4 regions of the Borborobacter xinjiangensis genome follow, and region 3 is predicted to be linked to each of the others. Evidence: predicted binding sites of a transcription regulator. Region 3 holds the regulator's gene; each other region holds the start of a gene.

The links. Region 3 encodes LexA, which represses DNA repair genes until DNA is damaged. Its sites were predicted from a motif close to TGTTCNNNNTGTGTTCNG; they were not measured.
Region 1: the regulator LexA is predicted to act here: its motif matches at 2,395-2,412, upstream of uvrA (excinuclease ABC subunit UvrA).
Region 2: the regulator LexA is predicted to act here: its motif matches at 1,760-1,777, upstream of recA (recombinase RecA).
Region 4: the regulator LexA is predicted to act here: its motif matches at 2,993-3,010, upstream of ssb (single-stranded DNA-binding protein).

The regions. Positions count from the first base shown of each region.
Region 1 covers NZ_JBLLVA010000044.1:17,630-22,250, forward strand. The annotation lists gene uvrA (excinuclease ABC subunit UvrA) at 1-2,247, opposite strand, end outside; gene ACLKMW_RS24745 (hypothetical protein) at 2,925-3,086, opposite strand; gene ssb (single-stranded DNA-binding protein) at 3,443-3,964, shown strand; gene lhgO (L-2-hydroxyglutarate oxidase) at 4,144-4,621, opposite strand, start outside.
Region 2 covers NZ_JBLLVA010000002.1:188,505-193,125, forward strand. The annotation lists gene ACLKMW_RS03085 (pseudouridine-5'-phosphate glycosidase) at 1-611, opposite strand, end outside; gene ACLKMW_RS03090 (carbohydrate kinase family protein) at 608-1,570, opposite strand; gene recA (recombinase RecA) at 1,835-2,920, shown strand; gene alaS (alanine--tRNA ligase) at 3,102-4,621, shown strand, end outside.
Region 3 covers NZ_JBLLVA010000005.1:92,750-97,370, reverse strand. The annotation lists gene ACLKMW_RS08395 (PAS domain-containing protein) at 1-331, shown strand, start outside; gene ACLKMW_RS08390 (PilZ domain-containing protein) at 477-1,094, shown strand; gene lexA (transcriptional repressor LexA) at 1,213-1,932, shown strand; gene ACLKMW_RS08380 (ComEC/Rec2 family competence protein) at 2,218-4,621, opposite strand, start outside.
Region 4 covers NZ_JBLLVA010000011.1:107,961-112,581, reverse strand. The annotation lists gene uvrA (excinuclease ABC subunit UvrA) at 1-2,305, opposite strand, end outside; gene ssb (single-stranded DNA-binding protein) at 3,121-3,621, shown strand.

The sequences.
Region 1 (4,621 bases), on a different contig from region 3:
GGGCTGATAGCCGCGCGCTTTCGCTTCCGGCAGACCGGCGAACCAGTCGCGGATTGGCGTAAAGGCACCCGTATAGGTGGCGGGATTGGAACGCGGTGTGCGGCCGATGGGCGACTGGTCGATGTCGATGACCTTGTCGAGGAATTCCAGTCCTTCTATCCGGTCGTGTTCGGCCGGATGCTCGCGCGATCCCATGATGCGGCGCGATGCGGCCTTGAACAGCGTCTCGATCAGGAAGGTGGATTTGCCGCCGCCTGAAACGCCGGTCACCGCGGTGAAGGTGCCAAGCGGGATTTCCGCCGTTACGTTTTTCAGATTGTTGCCGCGTGCGCCCACCACCTTGATGCGTTTGCCTTTCTTGCCGGGGCGACGCTCGGCTGGTGTTGCGATCTCCAGTTCGCCAGACAGATATTTGCCGGTGATCGAGGCCGGATTGGCCATGACCTCGCGCGGCGTGCCCTGGGCGATGACGCGTCCGCCATGAATGCCGGCGGCAGGGCCGATATCGACGACGTAGTCGGCATGAAGAATGGCATCCTCGTCATGCTCGACGACGATGACCGTGTTGCCGATATCGCGCAGGTGCTTCAGCGTATCGAGCAGGCGTGTATTGTCGCGCTGGTGCAGGCCAATGGACGGTTCATCCAGCACATAAAGCACGCCGGTGAGGCCCGAGCCGATTTGCGAAGCAAGCCTTATTCTTTGGCTTTCGCCGCCAGAAAGCGTGCCGGAATTGCGCGCCAGCGTCAGATAGTCCAGACCAACATCATTGAGAAAGCGCAGCCGCTCGCGGATCTCCTTCAGGACACGCACAGCGATTTCGTTCTGCTTGTCATTCAACTGCGTCGGCAGGTCCGCGAACCACCTGTTGGCATTGCGAATGGATTGCTGTGTCACTTCGCCGATATGCTTGCCGCCGATCTTTACCGCCAGTGCTTCCGGCTTGAGGCGATAGCCATTGCAGGCCGGGCAGGGGGTGGCGGACATGAAGCGCTCGATTTCCTCCCGCATCCAGGCGGATTCGGTTTCCTTCCAACGCCGCTCGAGATTGGGAACCACGCCCTCGAAGGTTTTAGTTGTCTTATAGGAGCGCAAGCCATCATCGTACTGGAAGGCGATCTCGCGCTCACCCGTTCCTTGAAGGATCGCGCTTCTGGCTTCGTCAGAAAGGTCTTTCCATTTGTCACCCAGCTTAAAGCCGTAGACCGTGCCCAAAGCCTCGAGCGTTTGGGAATAGTAGGGAGACGTTGATTTAGCCCACGGACTGATCGCGCCGTCGCGTAGCGACACGTTTTCATCCGGAACCACAAGGTGGGCATCTATGGCGCGTTGGCTGCCCAGGCCATCGCAGGTTGGACAGGCGCCGAATGGATTGTTGAAGGAGAACAGCCTGGGCTCGATTTCGGGAATAGTGAATCCCGACACCGGGCAGGCAAACTTCTCCGAGAACAGCACCCGCTCGTGCGTCTCGTTCTTGGATTTGTAGGCGGATTCTTCCGAGGTTTCGCTTGCCGGCAGCGGCTTGTCGGCAAACTCCGCCACCACCAACCCTTCAGCCAGTTTCAGCGCCGTTTCCATGGAATCGGCAAGTCGGGTAGCGAGGTCGGGGCGCACCACTATGCGGTCCACCACCACATCGATGTCGTGTTTGTATTTCTTGTCCAGCGCAGGCACTTCGGCGATCTCGTAGAAGACCCCGTCGATCTTTACGCGCTGGAAGCCTTTCTTCTGTAGCTCCAGGAGTTCCTTGCGGTACTCGCCTTTGCGGCCGCGCACGATCGGCGCCATGATGTAGAGCCGCGTGCCTTCCTCCATCGCCAGCACACGGTCGACCATTTGGCTCACCGTTTGGCTTTCAATCGGCAACCCGGTAGCCGGCGAATAGGGAACACCCACGCGCGCGAACAAAAGGCGCATGTAGTCGTATATCTCGGTAACTGTGCCGACCGTCGAGCGCGGGTTCTTCGACGTTGTCTTCTGCTCTATGGAAATAGCCGGAGACAGGCCGTCGATCTGATCGACGTCCGGCTTTTGCATCATCTCCAGAAACTGGCGCGCGTAGGCAGAAAGGCTCTCGACGTAGCGCCGCTGCCCCTCGGCGTAGATGGTATCGAAGGCGAGCGACGATTTACCGGAGCCGGAAAGCCCAGTCATCACCACGAGGGAATCGCGTGGCAAATCGAGGTCCACATTCTTCAGATTGTGTTCGCGTGCACCGCGAATGGAAATGTATTTTTGGTCGGCCATGGCCGGTCCGCCGCCTCAGATCATGATGTCTCGGAATGGCGGGTTATCCCGGCCTTCCGCCAATATAGGTCGTCTCTACGCGGTTTCGAGAGAAGCCGCACTTCCCCGCCAGCGTTTAAGCGTCTTTCAGGACAGCGGGCAAGCGCAAAGAACAAAAAATGAACAGGCTACTGACAAAACCGGCCATACGGATTCATGTTACAGTGGATCACTTTTTGGTCGATATGCCTGCAAAAGGTTGACGCAGGTGCCAGGAAGGACCAGTCTTGGCAAGTCAGGAAAGCCGATCGCCAAACGGCGATCTTCGCAACCGGCAGGCAGTCTGCGAGACGCCGCAGACCAGCGAATGAAGCGCTTCCGGACACCATGTGCAACGGACAGAAGGAGCGAGGCATGACTCCACCGGACAGTCCCATCAGGCTCTACGCCGAGTAGAGCCGCGATCAGCACGAAACTAAACCAAGGCCCTTGGTTGCCAGTATTTGCCTGATCGTTTCCCTTACAATTTGAAACCATAGTCGGATCGACGGTTGAATCCGCGAAGCATCCGAAGACAAAAAGTCGGTGAAACGCTCCCGACACTATGGGTTGAACCCATTCAAAGCCCCGTCATTCTGCTCTGGCAGCGGCGGGGCTACTCATTTCAGGCGCCCACTTTTTGAGAGGGTGAGGTCGTGTCAGCGGTTTGGCGGTCGGGTCGAGCCAACACCCACGTCAATGGTGACATCGCCAGAAATGCGTACATCGACATTTCCGATCTTGAATTGGCCTGACTTGCCCTGTGGAACCGTATCATCCGGTTCTGCTTCAAGCGGTTTGACGATGCTATAGCCATCCATCACTCCGGGCAAAGTGGTGCGGGAACTGCTGCTGGAGCCGGAGTCCGCCCAAGCAGTACTCGATACGCAGATTAGAGCTATAGTCAGGACCGATGCCGATTTACAAAACATGGCCTCAATATAGGGGCATCAAGCGGGTCAAACCAGCATCTCAAGACAAATCACCTGTCCAAAGCAAGGGCCGGCAGATGGATCGGTTCAACCAGGTGAAATTTTCTTGACTCGATCAAAGGGTATTAATAGAACATATAGAGAACAAAATCTTTGTGGGAAAGAGGCCCTTAGTCGAGCAGAATGAGGCGTCTCGCTATAAGGTGCTGCGGTAATTTCGTTTCGGATAAGCGTGGAGAAGTATCATGGCGGGTAGCGTCAACAAGGTCATCCTGGTGGGTAATCTGGGGGCAGACCCTGAAATCCGCCGGCTAAATTCGGGCGAACCTGTCGTCAATCTGCGCATAGCAACCTCAGAAAGCTGGCGTGACAAGAATTCCGGTGAACGCAGGGAAAAGACGGAATGGCATCAGGTCGTCATCTTCAACGACAGCCTCGCCAAGGTTGCCGAGCAGTACCTCAAGAAGGGCATGAAAGTTTACATCGAGGGCCAGCTTCAGACCCGAAAGTGGGAAAAGGACGGCGTCGAGCGCTACACGACCGAGATCGTACTGCAGAAATTTCGCGGCGAATTGCAGATGCTGGATTCACGTGGGCAAGGTGAGGGCGGCCAGGTTGGGGGGTACTCCGGCGGCGGTGGTGGCCGAAGCTCCGATTTTGGCCAGTCCGGCCCCGGCGACTATGGTTCCAACCGTGGTGGCGGCGGTGGCCCGAGCCGTGGTGGCGGCGGTGGCTCTCGTGATTTGGACGACGAAATCCCGTTCTGACTTTTGTGGCCGCGGCACTGTGATTTTGTGCTTGGTCAACAGGTTGATGCTGTTTCTTGATTCAGGCGTGCGTGCCCGGTTGCCGGTTCGCGCCGCCTGAAACAGAAGAATCTGTTTCCGATCAGTACGATACGCCGGCAAATGGAATCAGTCCTTGCGGCTGTTTCCGCGTCTCTGGATCACGCAGCCAACAACTTGTCGACGATCATCTTGCCGATTGGAATTGCGGAAGTGGCCGCAGGCGAGGGCGCATTGCAGACATGCAGCATGCGCTCCGATTGCACGAATAGAAAGTCGTGTACCAATGTTCCATCTTGCATCACCGCTTGTGCGCGAATACCGGCTGGCCACGGCTGCAGGTCGCTGACCTCGAGTTCCGGACAGTATTTGCGGCAGGCTTCGAGATAGCGCCGCTTGGAAAGCGAATTCCCGAACTCTGTCACGCCGGAGCGCCAGTTGGCGGCGATCAGCTTCCAGAATCCGGCAAAGCCAAGCATGTCTGCAATGTCTGATCCCCGCATCGTGCCTTTCGGATAACCCTCGCGGTCGAAACCGAGCACGGCGTTCGGCCCTACTGTCACACTGCCGTCGATCATCCGCGTCAGGTGGATGCCCAGAAAAGGCAAATCCGGATCGGGGATCGGATAAATCAGATGT
Region 2 (4,621 bases), on a different contig from region 3:
GGCGCCGAAATATTCGAATTTCGCGACCAGAACGCCGGCATCACGTCGGCCCGGAACGCCACGACGGGCACGCCGCGCGTCTCCAGCACTTCCAGCGTCTTCTCGATGTCCAGAATGGCCTTGGCCCCCGCTGAAACGACAATCAGCGGCGTGTGCGCGAGTTCATCGAGATCGGCCGAGATGTCGAAGCTGGCTTCCGCACCCTTGTGGACGCCGCCGATGCCGCCCGTGGCGAATACCTCGATGCCGGCCAGATGTGCCGCGATCATCGTTGCCGCGACAGTCGTACCGCCGGTGCGGCCTTGGGTGACCGCAAAGGCCAGATCTGCGCGCGACAGTTTCATGGCTCCGGTGGAATTGGCGAGGGCCTCACGCTCCTCGCCTGAGAGGCCGATTTTCAACCGACCGCCGATCACCGCGATGGTGGCCGGAACCGCGCCTTCATCCCGGACGATCTGCTCGACATTGGCGGCCATGGCGCTGTTTTGCGGGTATGGCATGCCATGGGTGATGATCGTGCTTTCGAGCGCCACCACCGGCCTGCCTGAGGCGAGCGCTTCGGCCACCGGCGGATTGACGTCCGTGAAGGAACGGGCGGCTTCCGGTGTCATGGTGTTTCTCCGATTTTCGTGCCGAGTTCCACCGCCTGCGGCACCAGCGCCAGCGTAGCGGCAAATGTCTGCGCCGAAAAGACGGGCACGGATGCGCGGCTCTGAACGGCAAGCGTGGCCGCCGCAACACCCTCGCGAAGCGCTTCGCGTAAATTCATGCCGCGTGCAATCGCCGCGACAGTCGCACCCGCAAGTGCATCGCCGGCGCCCGTCGCGTCGAGCACCGCTGATGCCGGCGGCGGGATAATCGAAAACAGCCCATCGCCGTCAAATCCTGTAACCGGCCCGCTGCCGGAGGTTATCACGCCACTGACCAATCCCTGGCTTTGCAGGGCACGCACCGTCGCGGCGGCGGGCGCATACTCGCTCATGTGAGAAAGGGCTGCTGCCTCGCGCTGGTTCATGAACAGGCAGGAAAGGCCACTCAGTCCATCGGCCAAGCGGGAGACCTTGGCCGGAGAAATCGCTATCGCGAACGATGGTTTGCCAGCCGCAATCTCAGCAAGTAGCCGCAGGGCGGAGGCGGGCAGGTTGGCATCGCACAGCAGCGCATCGGCGCGCTCGATCGCCTCGCGCATTTTCGAGCGGCGCATCTGCTTGGTAAAAGCAAGGTCGTAAAGCGCCATGTCGGCGAAGCCTAGGATCACTTCGCCATCACGATCGATGATTGCCGTATAGCTCGGCGTCACTCGGTCGAGAAAGACGACCGAAAGATCGGCAATGCCTTCCGCTGCGATAGCCCGCGAAACTGTTTCCCCGGCCGCGTCTCCGCCTCGAATCGACATCAGCGAGCCCACCGCGCCGCGCCGGACCGCATTGCGCAGTGCGTTGAAGACGCCGCCGCCCACATCCTCGCGCATCACTCCCGGATTTGACGCACCCGGCACATAGGCGTCCGTTATCCGGCCGCGCCGGTCGATATGCGCCCCGCCGACGGCGAGTATTCGAGGAGAGTTCATGGGTTCAATCTCATCGTAATCCGCCGCAGGCGGATGGATCATGAAGCGCGTTCAACGTCGAATCGCTTAGGCGATGCCATGGGAAGGTCCGACCGGCCATCCTGCCATCGCTTCGCGCCGGATGAGTATAAAAATAGAACAAATCACAGATGTGATTTATTATCAAATACATAGCTCCTATTGCGAAAAGAGAACAAAAAGGGTACACATGGAATGATAAATCGGACCGGCGGGTCCTCATTGACGTCCAAGGGGTAATGTATCATGGCTCAGAATTCGTTACGGCTCGTAGAGGACAAATCGGTGGACAAATCTAAGGCTTTGGATGCCGCGCTGTCGCAGATCGAACGCGCTTTCGGCAAGGGCTCGATCATGCGCCTGGGAGCGAACGAGAAGATCGTCGAGATCGAGACCGTATCGACCGGCTCGCTTGGACTCGACATCGCGCTCGGCGTCGGCGGGTTGCCGCGCGGCCGCATCATCGAAATCTATGGCCCGGAAAGCTCCGGCAAGACGACGCTTGCGCTGCATACGGTGGCCGAATCGCAGAAAAAGGGTGGTATCTGTGCGTTCGTTGACGCCGAACACGCGCTTGACCCGGTCTATGCGCGAAAGCTTGGCGTCGACCTTGAGAACCTTCTGATTTCCCAGCCCGACACCGGCGAACAGGCCTTGGAAATCTGCGACACGCTGGTGCGCTCGGGAGCCGTTGACGTTCTGGTCGTCGATTCGGTGGCGGCGCTGACGCCGCGTGCCGAAATCGAAGGCGAGATGGGCGACTCGCTGCCTGGTCTCCAGGCACGCCTCATGAGCCAGGCGTTGCGCAAGCTGACCGCTTCCATCTCGCGCTCCAACACGATGGTCATCTTCATCAACCAGATTCGTATGAAGATCGGCGTGATGTTCGGCTCGCCCGAAACCACGACTGGCGGCAATGCGCTCAAGTTCTATGCCTCGGTTCGCCTCGACATCCGCCGCATCGGTTCGGTCAAGGATCGCGACGAGGTGGTCGGCAACCAGACCCGCGTGAAGGTGGTGAAGAACAAGCTTGCGCCGCCTTTCAAGCAGGTGGAATTCGATATCATGTATGGCGAAGGCGTTTCCAAGACCGGCGAGCTTGTCGATCTCGGCGTCAAGGCCGGCGTGATTGAGAAGGCAGGCGCCTGGTTCTCCTACAATTCACAGCGCCTCGGCCAGGGCCGGGAGAATGCCAAGCTGTTCTTGCGCGACAATCCCGACACCGCCCGCGAGATCGAGCTCACCTTGCGGCAGAATGCCGGGCTGATTGCCGAGAAATTCCTCGAGGGCGAGCCCGACGGCGGTTTCGAGGCTGAAGCCGGCGAAATGTGAACGGGCCCTGCCTGAGCCGGATTTTCAAAGCCGCCGGCCTCTGTGTCGGCGGCTTTGTTTTGGCAAGGCTTCCTCGTCGGGTTTGTTTCCGCAATTCTGGACAGTGCGGGGGGCGGCGGCTAAAAGGCTCTGTCCATTTTCCCGCCTTTGGCACCGGCGGAGTTCTCGCAAAGGCAATGACATGAGTGGCGTAAACGAAATCCGGTCGACATTTCTCGACTATTTCCGGAAAAACGGACATGAAGCCGTGGCTTCAAGCCCGCTCGTGCCCCGTAACGACCCGACGCTCATGTTCGTCAACGCCGGCATGGTGCAGTTCAAGAATGTCTTCACCGGGCTTGAGAGCCGCGCCTATTCGCGCGCGGTAACGTCGCAGAAATGCGTGCGCGCCGGCGGCAAGCACAACGATCTCGACAATGTCGGCTACACCGCCCGCCATCACACCTTTTTCGAGATGCTCGGCAATTTCTCCTTCGGTGACTATTTCAAGGAGCGCGCCATCGAGCTTGCCTGGAACCTGATCACCAAGGAATTCGGGCTCGAGCGCGATCGCCTGCTGGTTACCGTCTACCATACCGACGATGAAGCGGCGGGTTTCTGGAGCAAGATTGCCGGCCTGCCCGAGCACAAGATCATCCGCATCGCCACCAGTGATAATTTCTGGGCAATGGGTGACACTGGCCCATGCGGCCCGTGCTCGGAGATTTTCTACGATCATGGAGAGGAAATTCCGGGCGGACCTCCCGGAAGCCCTGACGAGGATGGCGATCGTTTCATCGAAATATGGAACCTCGTCTTCATGCAGTTCGAGCAGTTGACGAAGGAGGAGCGCGTCACGCTGCCGCGTCCTTCCATCGATACCGGTATGGGGCTGGAGCGGATCGCCGCTGTCATGCAGGGCGTGCATGACAATTACGATATCGACCTGTTCAAGGCGCTCATTCGTGCGTCGGAGGAGGCGACCGGCGTCAAGGCCGAGGGCAAGAGCCGAGCCAGCCACCGGGTTATCGCCGATCATTTGCGCGCCACCAGTTTCCTGATCGCCGATGGGGTGCTGCCCTCGAATGAAGGTCGTGGCTATGTGCTGCGCCGCATCATGCGCCGCGCCATGCGCCACGCACAACTCCTCGGCGCATCGGAGCCGTTGATGTGGCGTCTGGTGCCGGCGTTGGTTCGCGAAATGGGGCAGGCCTATCCAGAGCTCGTGCGCGGCCAGCCACTCATCACCGAGACGTTGAAGCTTGAGGAAACCCGGTTCCGCAAGACCCTGGCACGCGGCCTCACCCTTTTGTCGGACGCAACCGAGACCCTGGGCAGCGGCGATCGGCTGGATGGCGAAACTGCGTTCAAACTCTATGATACCTACGGGTTCCCGCTTGATCTGACACAGGATGCGCTGCGCCAGCGGGGCATTTCGGTCGATCTCGATGGCTTCAACACGGCCATGGAACGTCAGAAGGCCGAGGCCCGCGCCAGTTGGGCAGGGTCCGGCGAGGCCGCCACCGAGGCCGTATGGTTCGCGGTCAAGGAGAAGACCGGGGCGACCGAATTCCTGGGCTACGATACCGAAGAGGCCGAAGGTATCGTGCAAGCCCTGGTGAAGGGCGGCGTCAGCGTCGAGGCTGCCGAGGCAGGTGACGAAGTTCAGGTGGTGGTGAACCAGACGCCGTTCTATGGCGAATCCGGTGGCCAGATGGGTGA
Region 3 (4,621 bases):
CGAGGGCCGCACGCGGTGCGGCAAATCCAATCCGTTCGAGCTGCTTCTGCTGCCGCTTGAAGGTGGCGTGGAAAGCCCGCGCGCCATCGGCATTGTCACTCCAGGCGAGAGGCCGTTCTGGCTTGGCGCCGACCCCATAACCGATGCGCTGATCGAGTCGGTTCGGGTCGTCGATCCCGACTGTGAGCCGATGTTCCTGAAAAACCGTCCAGCCGTCACCGTGCCGCCGCTCGCCCCCAGCCAGAAAACGCTCTCGGAATCGGCTGATTCTCTCCGTGGTGGCCGACGCATACGTCACCTCGTCGTGCTTCCCGGCGGGCTCGACGAGTAGATCCCTGCCCTTGCAGTCCCCTGGCGTGGCCCAATGACGACGGCACGCTGCCGCCCTCGTGGCTACGGCTCGTTAACCAGTGTGGCGTAATTTAGCGGCTAGAAACTGGCGCAGCCATGCGGGAATTCGAGCGAACAGGGGCATCATGAGGGCGGCGGCGATCCACCAGGCGCCAACTGCGGTAGAAAAGCGCGGCTTTCAACGCGTCCGCGTGAAAATCTATGGCCGCTTCATGCTCGAAGATCGCACGGAACACCCCTGCCAGGTGGTCGATATGTCACCGGGCAATGTCGCGCTGCGTTGCGACCGCATCGGCAACCCCGGCGAAAAAGTCATCGCCTATATCGATCATATCGGCCGCGTCGAGGGGGTCGTGACCCGCACTATGCAAGACGGATTTGCGATGACGATCATCGCCTCCGACCGCAAGAAGGACAAACTCGCCGCACAGTTGACATGGCTTGCCAACAAGCATGAACTCGACCTGCCGGAAGACCGCCGCCATGAGCGTGTCGCACCGCGCAATCCAATGAGCACATTGCAACTCACCGACGGGCGACAATATCAGTGCCGGATCATCGATCTGTCGCTGTCGGGCGCTGCGATCGAAATCAGCGTAAAGCCGGCCCTAGGCGTTCAGGTCACGCTCGGAACGATGCGTGGACAGGTGGTACGCCATTTCGAGGATGGCGTGGCTATCGAATTCGCCGTCATACAGCGGCCGGAATCGCTGGATGCCGAGTTCAGCCGAAGCCTTTCCTGATCTGCGCTCCGAGACGCGTCTCTCTCCCACTTTTCACCGATTTAAACGGTTGCGGAACACAACTGGAACAGATAGTGTTTGTTCCGGGTTTGTTTTTCTTTGATTCTTCGGGGTGGCGATGCTCACGCGCAAACAACACGAGCTTCTCGTCTTCATTCATGAACGCCTGAAGGAGTCGGGCATACCACCCTCCTTCGACGAGATGAAGGAGGCTCTGGATCTTGCTTCGAAATCCGGCATCCATCGGCTGATCACCGCCTTGGAGGAAAGAGGCTTCATCAGGCGCTTGCCCAATCGGGCTCGGGCGCTGGAAGTTCTGCGCCTGCCCGATTCCATCGCGCCCGGTCTTGCGCCGCAACGCGCGAAGTTTTCGCCAAGCGTCATCGAAGGCAGCCTTGGGCGCCGCTCGCCCGAGCCTGCTCGCGGGCCTGTGGCGGAGAACGACGATTCAAACGCCTCCGTTTCGATTCCGGTGATGGGGCGCATCGCCGCCGGCGTGCCGATCGACGCAATCCAGCACAAGACCCATTCCATCTCCGTGCCGCCGGAGATGATCGCCGGCGGCGAACATTACGCTCTGGAGGTCAAGGGCGACTCGATGATCGAGGCCGGCATTTTCGACGGAGATACGGTTATCATTCGCAATGCCAGCACCGCCAATCCTGGCGAGATCATCGTGGCATTGGTGGATGAGGAAGAGGCGACGCTGAAACGGTTTCGCCGCAAGGGCGCGTCAATCGCGCTGGAGGCGGCCAATCCGGCCTATGAGACGCGCATTTTCGGACCGGATCGCGTGAAGGTGCAGGGTAAGCTGGTCGGGTTGATCCGCCGCTACTGAGGGTCTTTCGGCGGCAGGTGCGCCTTCCCTGGTCTCGATTGCGTTGAGGCCAGCCCTTCGCTTCCAGATGACAGGGTGAGATTGCGGGAGCTTCTGCGCCCCAGCTTTTACTCCTTGGAGCGCCATGCGCCCCAATCGACACCCAGGAATTCTTTCGGAAACCGGCTTACACTCTTACGGTCATGCCCTGGCCTCGGCTAATCGCTGGCATCACCGGATACCACTTGAGTGCGTTTACGCGAGACCGGGGCGCTTGGGGTGAGATGTGCTGTTGCTCGTGTCCGTTTATTTGAGCGTCCGACTGTCTCCCGAACTGGTTGTTGCATCTGCATTAGACGCATTTGCCCGCCGAGGCGCCTTTCGGCGGTAGGGCGGCAATCCACGAGCCTCGCGCGAGAAGCGCCGTTGAGTATGCCACGGACGATACGGACGGCTAATGGCAAAGCTGATTTCGGCTCGTGAACCAGTCGCTGCCTCGGATAATTGGATTGCAGCGCTCCCATATCTCGCAAGCTCGCGTTTGGTGACCACCAGCGTCCGACGGTTTTCGCATACATTACTCGCCGTCGCATCATCGACCACTACTACGGCCGCCTGTCCGCATGCAGGTTTGGCTGATGCCGCGTCAAGCGCATGTGCAATCACTGCGCCTGAAACATGACGTACGAGGCAAAGTCCGGCATCGCACACGAAACCGTCCGTGACTGGCGGCAAAGTGCCGGCTGCGCTTGGATTGGCCATCTTAAGAACGTCCGGCTTCAGTATCTTTTCTGCCCGAAGCGCACGCTGCCAGTTTTCGATGGTGAATTCGTTCGGGCGTGCGCGATTAACCGCCAGGCGCTGTTCGCCCACCGGCACTGCGACCAGTCGAGCGTCTTCGGACACCAATATGTCGGGCGGGCGGACATTTGCGACCGTGACGAGGCCGACGAGTGCGAATGGCAACGCCGTGACGCGCAACCGGGTTGTGGCCATAGTGGCGATGACGAGAGCCACGGTCCACAGCACGACGGAATGAACAGAAATGAGCCCCACCGCATCAACGGGCGAGTGTTGCGAGAGCCATCGCGAGACCGCGATCATTGCGGCAAGACCCTTGGCCATGACGAAGAAGAACGGCCCATCGAGACCGAATGGCATGGCAATGGAGCCGGCGACGGCAAACGGCATCACGAAGACAGACACGATGGGCATTACCGCAAGGTTCGCCACGAGGCTGAGCGGCGAGACGCGCTGGAAGTGGTAGGCGCCGAAGACGGCCGTTGCCAGCCCGGCGACGATTGACGTCACCGCGAGTGCGGCCATGAAACCCCAGCTTTTTCTCAACATGGCGCTGGTGAGCGGACGATCGGTTAAGGAGGTTCGATGCAGGCTGGCAGACCGACGCTCGGACCAGATCGCATAGGCTCCGACCAATGCCGCAGTCGCCGCGAACGACATCTGGAAGCTCGGACCGATGACCTCATGCGGCGAGATGACGATGACGATGATTGCCGATGTCGCCAGATTGCGCAGGGTGAGCGCCGCACGGTCGAACAGTAGTGCTATCAGCATGATCGCCAGCATGATGAAACTGCGCTGGGCCGCGACCTCTGCGCCTGAGATGAACAGATAAGCAGCTATCGCCGCCAAGGCTGCGGCAGCCGCATATTTTTTAACCGGCCGACGCGATGCAAATGCCGGAAACAACGCGAAGACGACGCGCAACGTGCCCATTACCGTGCCGGCGACAAGCGCCATATGCAGGCCGGATATCGAAATGATGTGATAAATACCGGTTCGGCGCATCGCCTCGCTGATATCGTCAGGAATGCCGGCTCTTACCCCCACGACAAGGGCTGCGGCGATCTCGCCCTCCGGCCCGTCGATACCGTCGCGGATTCGCTTGGCGATGGCATTTCGCGCGTTTTCCACGTGGATCGAAAAGTTGCTGAGACCCGAAGCCGGCGGCATATCCGGCAATAGCTCGGGTCCGCGCATAAAGTAGCCGCTCGCACCTATGCCGTCGAAATAGCTTTCGAAGGAAAAGTCGTAGCTTCCTGGCCGCACCGGCCCCGATGGTGCAATCAGGCTGACAATCCCCTGCACTTGCGAACCGACCCGGATTTCCGGCGGGACCTTTCGCGCGGAGACGCGAACGCGGTCCGGTGCATAGCGCAATACGGGTCGAGCGGTGCTTTCCACGTCGACGGTCAGCCGAACGCGTCCGCTGGCCATCGCTTCGATGGTGACAACCCGCCCGGTCAACTGCGTGGAGATTTCGCCGCCAATGATCCTGGTGCCGGCGCGCCAGGTTTCGGTCTTGGCGAGCAGCGCCCCGGCAATACACAGAAGCATGGCTGTCGCCGCCAGCCGCAAAGTTACGCGCCGCGATGGCAGCAGGAGCAGGAAAAGCGCCGCTACCGTAGCAGCCCCAAGCAAAGGCAAGAAGCCGGGCTCACGCGGCGCGGCGAAATAGACGATAGCGCCGAGCGCCAGAAACACCGGAACCAGCAGGTAGGCTGTGCCGCGTTCCAGCTCAAGTTCGAGCGCGGCGCGCAGGCCAGCCGCCATTCGCTCACGCGACGTGGCAAGCGCTAGCAGCCGTGCCGGATACGAGGCACGCGAAATCGGGAGAGCACCGGAGGCTGTACCGACCGAAGGCACCGCGGCGGGAGCCAAAGCATCGACCGGCGGATATGCAAACTGC
Region 4 (4,621 bases), on a different contig from region 3:
CGCCGTCGCCCTGGCAGGCTTCGCAGCGCCCGCCCTTGACGTTGAACGAGAAGCGGCCGGGCTGATAACCACGCGCCTTGGCCTCGGGCAGGCCGGCAAACCAGTCGCGGATCGGCGTGAAGGCGCCAGTGTATGTTGCCGGATTGGAGCGCGGAGTGCGGCCGATCGGCGACTGATCGATGTCGATGACCTTGTCGAGGAATTCCAACCCCTCGATGCGATCGTGCTCGGCCGGATGTTCGCGCGAACCCATGATGCGGCGCGACGCCGCCTTGAACAGCGTCTCGATCAGGAAGGTCGACTTGCCTCCGCCTGAAACGCCGGTGACGCAGGTGAAGGTGCCGAGCGGTATTTCGGCCGTGACATTCTTCAGATTGTTGCCGCGCGCGCCGACAACCTTGATGCTGCGTGCCTTTTTCGGCTGGCGCCGGTCCGACGGCATCGGAATCTCCAGGTCGCCGGTCAGATACTTTCCGGTGATCGAGCGCGGATTGGCCATGATTTCGGCTGGCGTGCCTTCCGCGACGACGTTGCCGCCGTGGATGCCGGCGGCAGGGCCGATATCGACTACATAGTCGGCCGTTAGGATCGCGTCCTCGTCATGCTCGACGACGATGACCGTGTTGCCGAGGTCGCGCAGATGCTTCAGCGTGTCGAGCAGGCGGGTATTGTCGCGCTGATGAAGCCCGATCGACGGTTCGTCGAGCACATAAAGCACGCCGGTCAGGCCGGAGCCGATCTGAGAGGCAAGCCGGATGCGCTGGCTTTCGCCGCCCGAGAGCGTGCCCGAGTTCCGCGCCAGCGTCAGATAATCGAGGCCGACATCGTTGAGAAAACGCAGCCGCTCGCGGATTTCCTTCAGGATGCGAACGGCGATCTCATTCTGCTTATTATTGAGTGTCGCCGGCAGTTCCTCAAACCAGACATTGGCCTTGCGTATCGACATTTCCGACACCTGGCCGATATGTAGGCCGGCGACCTTCACCGCCAGCGTTTCAGGCTTCAGGCGATAGCCGTTGCAGGCAGGGCAGGGGGTCGAGGACATGAAGCGCTCGATCTCCTCGCGCATCCAGGCCGATTCGGTTTCCTTCCAACGCCGCTCGAGATTGGGGATCACGCCTTCGAAGGTCTTGGTGGTCTTGTAGGAGCGCAAGCCGTCGTCATAGGTGAAGGCAATCTGGCGGTCGCCGGTGCCGTAGAGAATCGCTTGCTTGGCTTCGTCGAACAGGTCCTTGAACTTGTCGCTGAGCTTGAAGCCATAGACCTTGCCCAGCGCTTCGAGGGTCTGCGAATAATAAGGCGAGGTCGATTTCGCCCAGGGCGACACGGCGCCGGCCCGCAGCGAAACATTATCGTCCGGAACGACCAGAGTGGCATCGATGGCCCGCTGCGTTCCAAGCCCATCGCAGGCAGGGCAGGCGCCGAACGGATTGTTGAACGAAAACAGTCGCGGCTCGATCTCGGAGATCGTGAAGCCCGAAACCGGACAGGCGAATTTCTCCGAGAACAGAATGCGTTCGTGCGTCTCGTTCTTGGACTTGTTGGCGGATTCCTCGGCGGTCTCGGCCGCGGGCAACGGCCTGTCGGCGAATTCAGCCACGCAAAGCCCGTCAGCAAGCTTCAGCGCCGTCTCGATCGAATCGGCAAGCCGCGTTGCAAGGTCGCCGCGAACCACGATACGGTCGACCACCACGTCGATGTCGTGCTTGTATTTCTTGTCGAGCGCCGGGGCCTCGGCGATCTCGTAGAAAGCGCCGTCGATTTTGACCCGCTGAAAGCCCTTTTTCTGCAATTCGGCGAGTTCCTTGCGGTACTCGCCTTTGCGGCCGCGCACTACCGGCGCCATGATGTAGAGGCGCGTGCCTTCGTCCAGTGCGAGCACCCGATCCACCATCTGGCTGACCGTCTGGCTTTCGATCGGCAGGCCGGTTGCCGGCGAATAAGGAATACCGACGCGCGCGAAAAGCAGGCGCATATAGTCGTAGATTTCCGTCACCGTGCCGACGGTCGAGCGCGGATTGCGCGAGGTCGTCTTCTGTTCGATGGAGATGGCTGGCGACAGTCCGTCGATCTGGTCGACGTCCGGCTTCTGCATCATCTCCAGAAATTGCCGCGCATAGGCCGAAAGGCTTTCCACATAGCGCCGCTGGCCCTCGGCATAGATCGTGTCGAAGGCAAGCGACGACTTGCCGGAACCGGAAAGGCCGGTCATGACGATCAGCGAGTCCCGGGGAAGATCGAGATCGACATTCTTCAAATTGTGTTCGCGCGCGCCGCGAATGGAAAGATACTTCTGGTCGGCCATGCCGGGTCCGTCGCCTCAATTTAAATATCGGATTGGCGGGTTGACCGGCCAAACCCTCATGTAGGTATTTCAATCGCGCTGTCGAGATGCGCCTGATCCTCGCTGTCAGCCGGTTTTGCCGCTTTTACGCCTTCAGGGCAAGCAGAAAGAACAAAGGCCGAACACGTTCCTGACAGTCTGCTGCAAGCGGCAGGGTAAAGCTTATGCTTCGATCACATTTTGCAGCACTGCCGGTGTGCGGGTTGACCTCGCGGGGCAGAGGGCGCAACATTCTCAGGTCATCCGCAGCCGAGCGTCCCTTGGAATGCTCTTCGCCGCCGACGGGCCGTCTGCGAGGCGCCGCAGACAGGCGAATTGACGCTTCGGAAGACGTTGGATCAATCGGCACAGGAGTTGAGGCATGAGTCCACCGGACTGTTCCAAATGGCTCCGCCTTTGCGTGGAGCCGCGGCAGGCGTAGCTACGGGTTTCCCCGTCAGGCATTGGACTTGCCGTTCCCCCTACAATCAGAGACTACTGGTCGGATCGTCGGCTGACTGCCGCGTAGCATCCGAAGGAAAAGCCGGTAAAACACTCCCGGCAGTTGGCAAATAGCCATCAAGGCCTCGCGAGCCAAAAGGCGGCGGGGCCTTTCTCATGTTTCCGGTGGCGGGAATGCGGGGGCTTGAAATCCCAACAGGATGCAACTAGAACAAATCTAGAACAAACAATTTGTGGAAAGAGACCGAATTTGGCGGCGCAAACCGCCTGCGGCGGCCCTGATGGGCTAGGGTCGGCCAACAAATTGTTTCTGTGAATCTGTGCGGAGCGGTGTCATGGCGGGTAGCGTCAACAAAGTCATTCTGGTCGGCAATCTTGGCGCGGATCCGGAAATCCGGCGGCTGAATTCCGGTGATCCGGTCGTCAATCTGCGGATTGCCACCTCGGAAACCTGGCGCGACAAGAATTCGGGCGAACGCCGCGAAAAGACCGAATGGCACCAGGTGGTGATATTCAACGACAACCTTGCAAAGGTCGCCGAGCAATATCTCAAGAAGGGCATGAAGGTTTATATCGAAGGCTCGCTCCAGACCCGTAAATGGGAAAAGGACGGCATCGAGCGCTATACGACCGAGATCGTGCTGCAGAAATTCCGGGGCGAACTGCAGATGCTGGATGCGCGCGGCCAGGGCGGCGAGGGCGGCCAGGTCGGCTATGGCGGTGGTGGGCGCAGCGGATCCGATTTCGGCCAGTCGGGTCCAAATGACGACTATGGGCGCGGCGGCAGGAGCGGCGGCGGTTCCTCGCGCGATCTCGACGACGAAATCCCATTCTGACAGGTGGTCTAGGCCCTATGTAAACACAGTGCATGATACGTTTGGGGATTCAATAGCTTACGCAATAACCAAACTTCGGTAGTTCTTCAATTGCGGAGCATTGTCCATGTGGACGATTGTGCTTGTAAATAAAGCTTGTCAATCGCAGTAAACACAGCCTTTTTCTCTCATCAGATGTGTCAACAAACACCTAGCTGGGGTTCGCTGGAGACTTGCCTTTTCGACGGGCGAGGCGTTGTTGCTGTCTCGATCGTGGCTCCGCCGTTCGCGGCAATGCTGTCGGGCGCCAGCCAACGATCTTCGCGCGGTCTACTGCTGAAGGCGCGGATTATCGTCGAACGACTTGCCATGTTCGGTAATAAGGTTCTGTCGGGGCCACGCGGACCTATCACTATCTATCGACATCGGCGGGCGCTGCCCACTTGCAGCGGCGTTGGTGGCCGAAGGTGGATTCGTTCGGGGCCGAAGGTGGATTTGTTCGGTCCACGCCGCCGTCGACGGCAACAGCTGTGCGGTAGCCGGCACGAAAGGAGGCCAGGCATTCCGACATGCTATCGATGTTTAACCGGGCGTCAGGCCACGGTTGGGCTCGCTGTGGGATTCTCGACAAAACGCTGAAGGAGTCCGCACCGTTGCCGCTCGACGGCACCTGTGATGGTGGCCATTGTTTCCTGTTTGAAGGCCAACAATCGCGAGCTTCAATCCGATCACGTCCTAGTTGACGATCTACCTCAAGGACCCGTGCCACGGAATGGAACGGGTCGGCTCGGCTCGTGCATCGCGATCCGCCATTCCGTGGGCGCGGAGCTTCTGCCCCTCAGCGCTCGGCAGGTCCCCGAGGTAATCGGCGCGGGCCGACCTGTCCATGCTCGCCCGCGACAGATCAAGCCATCATCTGGCATGAAATTGGGCTGGGCCGGTGTGATGGGCATGCGATTTGCAATGTCTGCTGGACGGCGTTGCCTTGACGGATAATAATGCGACTTGTGCTCCTCCCCGA